Regions from separate parts of the Paenibacillus sp. D9 genome, predicted to be linked through region 1. Evidence: riboswitches for the same ligand, from Rfam matches in the RefSeq annotation. Region 1 holds a riboswitch; each other region holds the start of a gene.
The links. A riboswitch is a leader RNA that binds a small molecule or an ion and turns the genes downstream of it on or off. The one in region 1 is predicted to bind cyclic di-AMP.
Positions count from the first base shown of each region.

Region 2: it holds a riboswitch for cyclic di-AMP, as region 1 does, so the genes downstream of both, VE23_RS16850 (G5 domain-containing protein) here and VE23_RS10445 (TrkH family potassium uptake protein) in region 1, are expected to answer to the same signal.
Region 3: it holds a riboswitch for cyclic di-AMP, as region 1 does, so the genes downstream of both, VE23_RS17735 (C40 family peptidase) here and VE23_RS10445 (TrkH family potassium uptake protein) in region 1, are expected to answer to the same signal.
Region 4: it holds a riboswitch for cyclic di-AMP, as region 1 does, so the genes downstream of both, VE23_RS08280 (C40 family peptidase) here and VE23_RS10445 (TrkH family potassium uptake protein) in region 1, are expected to answer to the same signal.

Region 1 covers NZ_JZEJ01000001.1:2,283,406-2,285,600, reverse strand. The annotation lists gene VE23_RS10450 (CPBP family intramembrane glutamic endopeptidase) at 1-873, opposite strand, end outside; cyclic di-AMP (ydaO/yuaA leader) riboswitch at 1,111-1,278, shown strand; gene VE23_RS10445 (TrkH family potassium uptake protein) at 1,396-2,195, shown strand, end outside.
Region 2 covers NZ_JZEJ01000001.1:3,748,143-3,750,337, reverse strand. The annotation lists gene VE23_RS16850 (G5 domain-containing protein) at 1-835, opposite strand, end outside; cyclic di-AMP (ydaO/yuaA leader) riboswitch at 1,254-1,477, opposite strand; gene VE23_RS16845 (TatD family hydrolase) at 1,658-2,195, opposite strand, start outside.
Region 3 covers NZ_JZEJ01000001.1:3,947,704-3,949,898, forward strand. The annotation lists gene VE23_RS17730 (M15 family metallopeptidase) at 1-233, opposite strand, end outside; gene VE23_RS17735 (C40 family peptidase) at 481-984, opposite strand; cyclic di-AMP (ydaO/yuaA leader) riboswitch at 990-1,152, opposite strand; gene VE23_RS17745 (hypothetical protein) at 1,392-1,631, opposite strand; gene VE23_RS17750 (hypothetical protein) at 1,982-2,195, opposite strand, start outside.
Region 4 covers NZ_JZEJ01000001.1:1,787,213-1,789,407, reverse strand. The annotation lists gene VE23_RS08285 (glycosyl hydrolase family 18 protein) at 1-517, opposite strand, end outside; cyclic di-AMP (ydaO/yuaA leader) riboswitch at 883-1,016, shown strand; gene VE23_RS08280 (C40 family peptidase) at 1,020-1,511, shown strand; gene VE23_RS08275 (GbsR/MarR family transcriptional regulator) at 1,645-2,195, opposite strand, start outside.

The DNA of each region.
Region 1 (2,195 bases):
GTTCACGTTGTTGACGGCATAGAAGCCGAGGAACACGAGGCTGATCGCCCAGCCGCGGCGGAAGGAGCTGTACTTCCTCATGAGGACGGAATAAATGACGGCGAGAATGAACAGGATTCCGCTCGGCAGCAGATTGCCCAGCAGCGACAGGCTGGAGGCGATCCGGTCCTGATCCGCCGTGTAGGCGAGGTAATCCTTGGGCACTTCATAACGCGGCGTGAATTCCGCCAGGACGGTCTTGCCGCCAGACTCCGCTGCGGCGGCGGATGGCGGAGCGGCCTCGATGGTGAGGCGGGCCTGGCCGATCTGTCCTCCCTGCACGGCATACACCGTCTTGTAGCCCGCCGATTCTCCAACCCTCTCCAGCTTGCCGTAGCCGAGCTCGGCGGCTTGCTTGGCGGCGAGACGGTCGAGCTGTTCCGCGCTCGGGGCAAGGACGTCCGAGGATTCGCCGGCAGAGGGCTTGAACACCTGCTTCCAGCCGATCACCCGGCCGCTGGACATGCCGACCTCGACGAACATCTGCCCTTCGGGCAGGGAGAGGGACACCTGCCACGTATCGGTCGGAACGATCTTGCCGGGACCCTCATCGAATTTTTTGGCGAGCTTTTCTTTGCTGAGGTAACCGGTGATGTCCCGGTCGGATTGGTGGACCGTATGGGCGGTGAGAGGCTCGGAGCCGGTCAGCTGCCGGGCGAAAGCCATCGCTGCCTGCTGAGCGTCGGCCTTGGGAACAGGCTTGCCGGAAGCTTCCTCTCCCGACAGCCCTCCCGCGAAGGAAGGGATGATTTGCAAAATCAGGAAGATGGCGGCTCCAATGATTCCCGTCCAAAAGTACTTTCGATAGCTTTTCTCCAACTCGGAGCTGTTCATGATTGTCCTCCTGACGATGCCTGACTGCAGGGCGAGCTTTTATAACCTTACCACAGCGGCTTTCAAATTATCCATGCCGAGGCAGGGAGAGATCGAGATTTCGCGCAAAAGAAAGAGCAAGGGCAGGATTGCGCCTTGCTGCGCTTGTCCCAGCACTCTTTTCCGCCCCATATCGCCCAGCAAGCTTGGATTGGGACATTGGTAACCCGTCCTCTATCCTATATAATCAAATCCGACCATATAGAACAGCCGAATTTCCAAAAGAATACGGGGGAACCATATAGCTGCCTGGAGCAGCTTGGGGTGAATTCCGTTCCGGCGCAGGCGGCAGCCTGTCGGGAGCGGATAGGGCAGCCGTCATGCCCGAATCCGACAGCTAACCTCGGAGGCTGCTTGACCGGACTCGCAGGGCGCACAGGCACTTGGGTTTCCAGTGCTTTTTTTGTGCTTTCGAAGCGGCATGCGATGATGCCGGGACTTCGCGAACGGCAGGGATATGGAGGCAAAAGGAGAGTCGCCGGCATGCAATCATGGTCTTCCGTATTCAAGCAAGCTTTCAAATTGTCGCCTCCGCGCATTCTCGTCGCCGGATTCGCCGTCATGATCGCCATCGGCTCGCTGCTGCTGATGCAGCCGTTCGCCACGGCCGGCGGAGAGGGCACGAGATGGATCGACGCGCTGTTCACCGCCACCTCGGCGGCCTGCGTCACAGGCCTCGTCGTCGTGGATACCGGCACTCATTACTCGATTGCAGGCCAAATCATCATTCTGCTGCTGATTCAGGTCGGAGGGCTCGGCTTCATGACGATGGCGACGCTGTTCGCCCTCGTGCTGCGCAAGCGCATCTCGCTCAAGGACCGGCTGCTGCTGCAGGAAGCGATGAACCAGAGCTCCATGGAGGGAATCGTCCGGCTGATCCGCAAGGTTCTGCTGTATTCCCTCGTCATCGAAGCGGCGGGAGCGCTGCTGTACGCGGTCCGCTTCGCAGCGGACATGCCGATCGGCCGCGCCGTTTACTTCGGCATCTTCCACGGCGTATCCATGTTCAACAACGCCGGCTTCGACATCTTCGGCGACTACCGGAGCCTCACCGGCTATGTATCGGATCCGCTCGTCAATATCGTGACAATGGCGCTGATCGTTACCGGTGGCCTCGGCTTCATCGTGCTGTCCGATCTGATGGAGTGGAGGAACAACCGCAGGTTCTCCCTCCATTCCAAAGTGGTTCTGCTGGCCACGGGCAGCCTGATCGTCATCGGAGCTGTCGTCATCTTCATCTTCGAATATTCCAACGCCAAAACGATGGAGCCGCTCGGCTTCGG
Region 2 (2,195 bases), 1.5 Mb from region 1:
GACGGAAGCCGATTCCTTCTATATATACCCACCATCCCATCGGGATGACATCCGGGTCGACTGCAATGGTGCGGCCTTCCGATACTTTTGCTCCGGAAGCGGTGATGCCGTAGCCGGCGTCGCCTTTGGATTTGCCCGTAGAGGCAAAACCGGCGGTATAAGCCGTCAGGGTGACGTTGTTCAGCACTTTCTTGGCTTTGAGCGAGAGGCCTGATTTGGTGACGGATTGCGATGCCGAAGACGCTGCGCTGAGAGCGACAGCTTTAGGCTTCGGCTTTTCCTTGGTGCCGACCGCAACGATCTTGTTGACGGCGGGCTGTTCCATCGATTTGGCGAGCAGCGTCATGGATACCATCTTGCCATCCTGGTATACCTTTTCGAAGGTTTTGACCAATTGGCCGTTCTGGCCGGCCTTCACCATTTTCAGCTGCCCCTTTTCCAAGGTAGCATCCTCTTTGCGGATGACGGTGAAAGGAATGTCGTGCTTTGTCGTGGTCGTATGCTTGTCGATTCGCAGCACCCGAATCGTCATGTTCGGTTTCAGCTGCGAGGAGGTGTCAGGGAGAATTTTGTCTTGCTCGCGAATCGGAATATTGGACTCTCCGATCGCGGCCTTCACGGTTTTTTCGGTCGTGTACACCGTCGTAGTCTTTCCGTCAGCCATAATCGTCACCGGCACAGCCTGATCAACAATGATCCGGTCTCCATCCTTGAGCGCCGCGCTCAGCGGAACGGAAATCTGGTCGTGCGGTCCGACAGTTATAGCTTGTTCATCCAGTAGGTGCTGCAGGACATCCTGCTTCGTGCTCAGGATCGTTTCCTGTCCGTTCAACACTACGGAGACGTTCTTCTCAGACGTTCCGTGCAACAACACCAAAAACATGAAAGTCATCGCGATTGAGATAATTAAGCTCAGTAGGATCAAACGCAGGTTTTCATGCTTCCATCGCCATTGGAAAGACTTGCTGGATGATCGTTGTACATGGGTGTCCTTTAAGGGAATTGCGCCCACTTCTTCGGTCCTCCTTACATAGCCCCGCCGCCTCGTGTTACGCATGACTATTTAAGACGCGACTATTAGGTTTTGTACGTGCCGAGCAGCACGCCTATCAACCTCTTGCTTCACCTCCACGGTTAACCCTATGTCGACGGTTTACGCAATATTCAAACAAAAAGAAGCCGTCGACAGAGGATCTGTATCGTGGCTTCCCGGGTTGGTCACGCTGAACACATGGAAAGTGGAGCACGAGGTTGATCTCTCTTATATGCGCTTACGAGGTTAGCTGACGGGTTCGGACAAGAGAGCTGCCCTATTCGCCTACTCGGCCTGCTCAAGGCCTTTTGGCAAAATTCACCCCTGGAAAAGGTCAGTTCGTCCATCCAGTCCGCTCCGGAATATCCTGTCATCCGGGACTGCAAGGAATCGCTGCTTGGTTCCCCCGCTCTCCCTTGTGGGGAGATTAAGCGAATGATTAAAAACTGCATCACTCAAAGCTCTGAGTTGAATCATACAGTTTCGGTCAACCGATTGTAAAGAAGAGATAAAAGACTCTTTCAGCCAAATTAGAGGAAAATCCGGCCGTTTTGGGCGGTTTGACGGAGCAGAAATATAATTTTTCTCAACCAGGCACCTTTTTACAAGCTTTTTCGCCCGATTTTAAGAAAGCTGGAAACATTTTCTTGCATTTGCAGATGTGATGGAAACGATCTCATTCACATTTTTGCCTTTTATTTCCGCCGCTGTCTCGGCAACCAAGGCCACGAATGCGGACTCGTTCCGCTTCCCTCGATGTGGATGAGGAGCCAGATAAGGGGAATCCGTTTCGATGAGCAGACGGTCCAGAGGAACCTGCGCAAGAACCTCTTTCGGCACCCTGGCATTCTTGAATGTCACCGGCCCGCCGAACGAAATATAGAAGTTCATGTCCAGACACTGCTTGGCCGTTTCCCAGCTGCCGGAGAAGCAGTGCATGATGCCTCCGACCTCAGCCGCCTTCTCTTCCCGAAGGATGCGGACGACATCCTCATGGGCATCGCGGTTATGAATGACGATCGGCTTGCCGGTACGCTTCGCGATGCGGATCTGCTCTCGGAATACCTGCTGCTGGACATCCTTGGGAGCGGTATCCCAATAATAGTCCAGTCCGATTTCCCCGATGGCGACGACTTTCGGATGCGCCATCAGCGCCTCCACC
Region 3 (2,195 bases), 1.7 Mb from region 1:
CGGTCGAGCACCGGATGCAGCTGCGTTACGGGAGGCACCTCCCGGTATAGTCCCGGAGGGACGACCCGGTCGAACAGGCGCGGCTTCTCCAGCTTGAACAGGGCTGCGGCTGCCAGTACAAGTCCTGCGGCCAGCAGCAGGCAGCCGAGGCCGTTTCTGCGCCGGGTCTGAGTCCGGCCTGCGGACTTGGGGCTGCGGCCCTTTTGTCCGCCCGTCATAGGGCTTTGCTGCATGAAGGTCTCCTTTGCTCGTTCGCATTGTTCAAGCTTATACGAGCGGAAAGGAAAAAAAGCTTCAGGAAACGGCGGATCGGCATGGAATTCGTTTCCAGCTGGATCAGCGGGGGTAAGGAAAGGAATGGGCTGGAAATTGCAGCCGCCTTGGCGCCGACAAGTCCAAAAAGCAAACAAACCGCTGGCAGCCGCCCCGAAGGGCCGGCTGCTGCGGTTTGCGCAAGGGGGGATCCGGATTCAGGACAGGCTAGTCCACATCGGGACTGCCGTCAACCGTATCGGCTGGATCGTCGGCGTATTTTTCGTACTTGGTGTCGTCCATGATCCGGCGTGCGGACACGTAACGCTTCGTATAGTAGGAATCGCTCAGGCTGCTGATCATGACGCCTTTGCTCGACGAGGAGTGGGCGAACTTGCCGTCCCCGACATAGATTCCGACATGCGAGACGCCGCGGCCGCTCGTATTGAAGAACACGAGGTCGCCCGCCTTGAGATCGGCCTTCGCGACTTTCTTGCCCAAGCCTGCTTGGGAAGCGGAAGAATGCGGCAGGGAGATCTTGAATTGCTTGAATACATAGGACGTGAATCCGGAGCAGTCGAATCCGCTCGTCGTCGTTCCGGCCGTCTTGTACGGCGTGCCGACGAGATCGCTGATGACACCGTCCATTTTGGAATCAGCCGCTGCGCTGCCTACGCCTGCAGTGAACAGCAGAGAGATTCCGAGGATGAGGCTTGCTGCTTTCTTCTTCAAGCTTGAGTTGCTCCTTCCAGAGCCTACGAGGTTAGCTGTGGGGTTCGGTTGAAGGTTCCCTATGATTCCTGCGGCATGCGTGAGAATGACTGGCGACGCCCAAAATCAATTCACCCGGAAAGTGGTTCCCCCGTTTCCATGTTCAACGGAATTCGGCATTTTGAATGATACTGGAAGACATATTCTTGCTTTTCGCCGCTTCTCCTTCCGAAAACGACATTTTCTAATAATTCTCATGTTTCAAAGGGATGAGGACAGCGTTTACATCGCTGTTTATAGGGGAGCTATTCTCCCCGCAGCAGATGATATTGGCGACTCGTCCCGATTTCTGCGCCGTGGCCTGCAAGTCCAAAAAAAGCCCCGCCTTCTCCATGAGAAGGCGGGGCTTGCCTGATTCCGCGGCTGGATCAAACGGTATAAAGGACGTCTTCCATCAGGGTAAGCAGCCGGGATCTCATTCCGACCAGCTTCATCAGGGCTTCCTCCTGCAGGCTGCCGGAATCCGGGCTGAGCCGGGCGTGTTCGCTGCTGATCGCCTCAAGGGCCTTGCCGGCGTTGGGGTTCAGGTCGTAATGCTCAAAACGGTAAAGCAGCTCGGCGGTGGATTGGTGGAGCTCTTCATAATAAGCTTGAATTTGTTCGGTCATCGTTCGATTTTCCTCTCTGGTTTGATTATTTTCTCTATTCTGCTGTTCGATGTATGGGGGCGGCTCCGAGAGAGCCGGCGATTGTGTGTGCGGTAAACTGCGCTTACAGCATGCCCATTCGTTGTTTTCATCGCTTGCATCTGTCGATGCCCGTCACATCCGGAGGCAGACAGCGGATGGGGAGCGGGAGCCCGTCAGTCTGCCGAACGCCGGGATTCGATATCTGTGAATCGAGCGGAACGATAGGATTCCCGAATGCCTGAGAAGTTATTAAACCGGCAGGCGCTCTTTGAAAACAAGTCCTAATTGTCAGAGAATTTTCACAATTGTACGATGGAATTATCGCTTTGTCAACTAATGTGACGCGAATCCTCCCAGCAAGCGTACTGTGATGTCAGCAGCCACAAGTCGAGCAGCGTGCGGACCAGATGATAGGCTTGCTGGATGACGAGGGCGGCCAATCCGGCCCATCCCATCGCTGCGGCGCTGAAGCCGGCCCCGATGACGCCGGAGAAGAGGAGCAGGATCAGGCTGAGGCCCGCCATCGGGAGCAGCCGTCTGCAG
Region 4 (2,195 bases), 500 kb from region 1:
TAGAGGTCGCGTCGGCGAAGGCGTAGAACACATGCGTCAGCTTTTCGGCCGGCACGGTGCTGATGACGGGGAAATGCCAGTCGGCTACATACGCGCCGATGATTTTTCCGGCAGGGACAGGAGTGGCCGTCGGCGTCGGCGTTTTGGTCGGCGCCGGCGTCGGTGTCGGAGTGGCGCTAGGCTTAGGCGTAGCCGAAGGAGCAGGGGTTACCGTCGGAGTCGGCGTAGGGGATGCCGAGCAGACGGAGAGCGCTTTCCAGGCTCCCCATTCTCCGGCGAGATCCGGACGCTCGCCTTGCGTCCACCATTTGGCTTCATAGAGCGTGCCGGAGTAGACCGCCTTCTGCCCGACGGTATAGACGGATGACGAGCTCCAGGCAGCGACTCCGCTGCATGCATCCGCAGCGCTGGCTTTCTGGACGGCGGCGCCTTGCGGAAGGAGCGAAAAGGCGAGCAGCACGGCAAGCATCAAGACTCTCAGCGCGGAAGCGGCGATGCGGCGGTTCGATTTGAACATGAACGATACCTCCTGAAGGATAGGATGATAGGGGCGAAGCAAGAATGAGAGGGGATATCCGGCCTCCTTTTTTCGAATCTATTGAAAGCACTTTCATTATCAATGAAAGTGTTTATCGATAAAAGGGGAAAATTGGATGAAAACAGGGAGAAATTTCTAGCGAATAGGAATAGAGTACCTTAAGAGGATAAGGAGAGAGGAATTTACATGGCGGGATAGGGTCGGATTACATCTCTATCTCGATAAAAACAAGGTCGAATGGCCCTCCGGATCGGGAAGAGTCGAATTATGAAAGACTTCTAATAATCCAAAGGGAGGAGTTCGACAAAAAACTACGAATATTAACCAATAGCAAACAGGCTTGAAACAAATAAATGCCGAATTTTCGCTAAGAAAAACGGGGGAACCACTCGGGGTGAATGAATTCTGCAAGAGAGAATTCTAGGGAACCTTCTACCGAACCCATCAGCTAACTTCGTAGGCACCGGAGGGAGAACCATCAGTGAAGAAAGTCATCATGTCCATTACCGCTTTCATTCTTATTGCCGTGTTCGCATCATCCAGCGTATTCGCGAGCACCGAATTGAAGTCATCCATCGGCAAGGTTCTCGGCACTCCCTACAAGTATGGGGGCACGACTACGGCAGGATTCGACTGCTCGGGATTCGTCCGCTATATTTTCGGCCAGTTCGACGTGAAGCTGCCACGCTCCTCCCAGTCCCAGGCCAAGGCCGGCACGAAGGTGGACAAGGATGATCTTCGTCCGGGGGATCTCGTCTTCTTCAACACCAGCGGCCGCGGCATCTCGCATGCCGGCATCTATGTCGGAGACGGCAAGTTCGCCCACTCCTCGAGCAAGGGCGTCCGGTATACGGATCTGGACGATGCCTACTATGCCAAGCGCTACGTTACGGCGCGCCGCGTCGCAACGGGCGAGGATTACAGCAAGATGGTGAGCGAAGAGGAAGAAACGGCCGACGACGCCGGGGAATGACGGACGGCTCCAGAAGGATGAAGAGAGACAGGCGGCATGAGCCGCCTGTCTCTCTTTTTTTGTCCAGTCGGCTGCAGTTCAGCAGCACAACCAAAAAGAAGCCTTCCCGCCGGGGAAGGCTTCTTTTTGGGTTTCAGCTTGAAGGCTCTTCCTTCGGCACATGCTTGAAGATCTCGCCGGATTCCATGAGATCGATGACCCGGTCCAGCCACAAATAATAGTCGATCGCCTGGCGGATCTTCTCCAGATCGCCGCCGATCAGGGCGTGCAGGGCTTCCGAGCCGCCGCTCTCGGCCAGCTTGTCCAGCTCCGCCTTGGAGCGGCGAAGCGCCATCAGGTTGAGCTCCACGGCCTTTCTCCACTTCAGGACAAAAAAATCGGCGAACGTCTGGTGCCAGTCCCGCTCGACTTCATACAAGTCCTTCCGCGAACCCTTTTCCCATACCTTGTTCACCATATTCAAATCAACCAGCGTGCGGATGCCGGTGCTCATGCTCGTTTTGCTCATTTCCATCGCTTGGCCCATCTCGTCGAGATTCATCGGCTTGTCCTGGAAAAACATCAGCCCATACAGCAGTCCTGTAGATTGCGTAATGCCGTACAGGTCCATGTTCTTGCCGATGGACTCGATCACGCGCTTGCGCGCCTTCTGGATTGCCTGCTCCTGCGCGGCCTCCAAGCCGG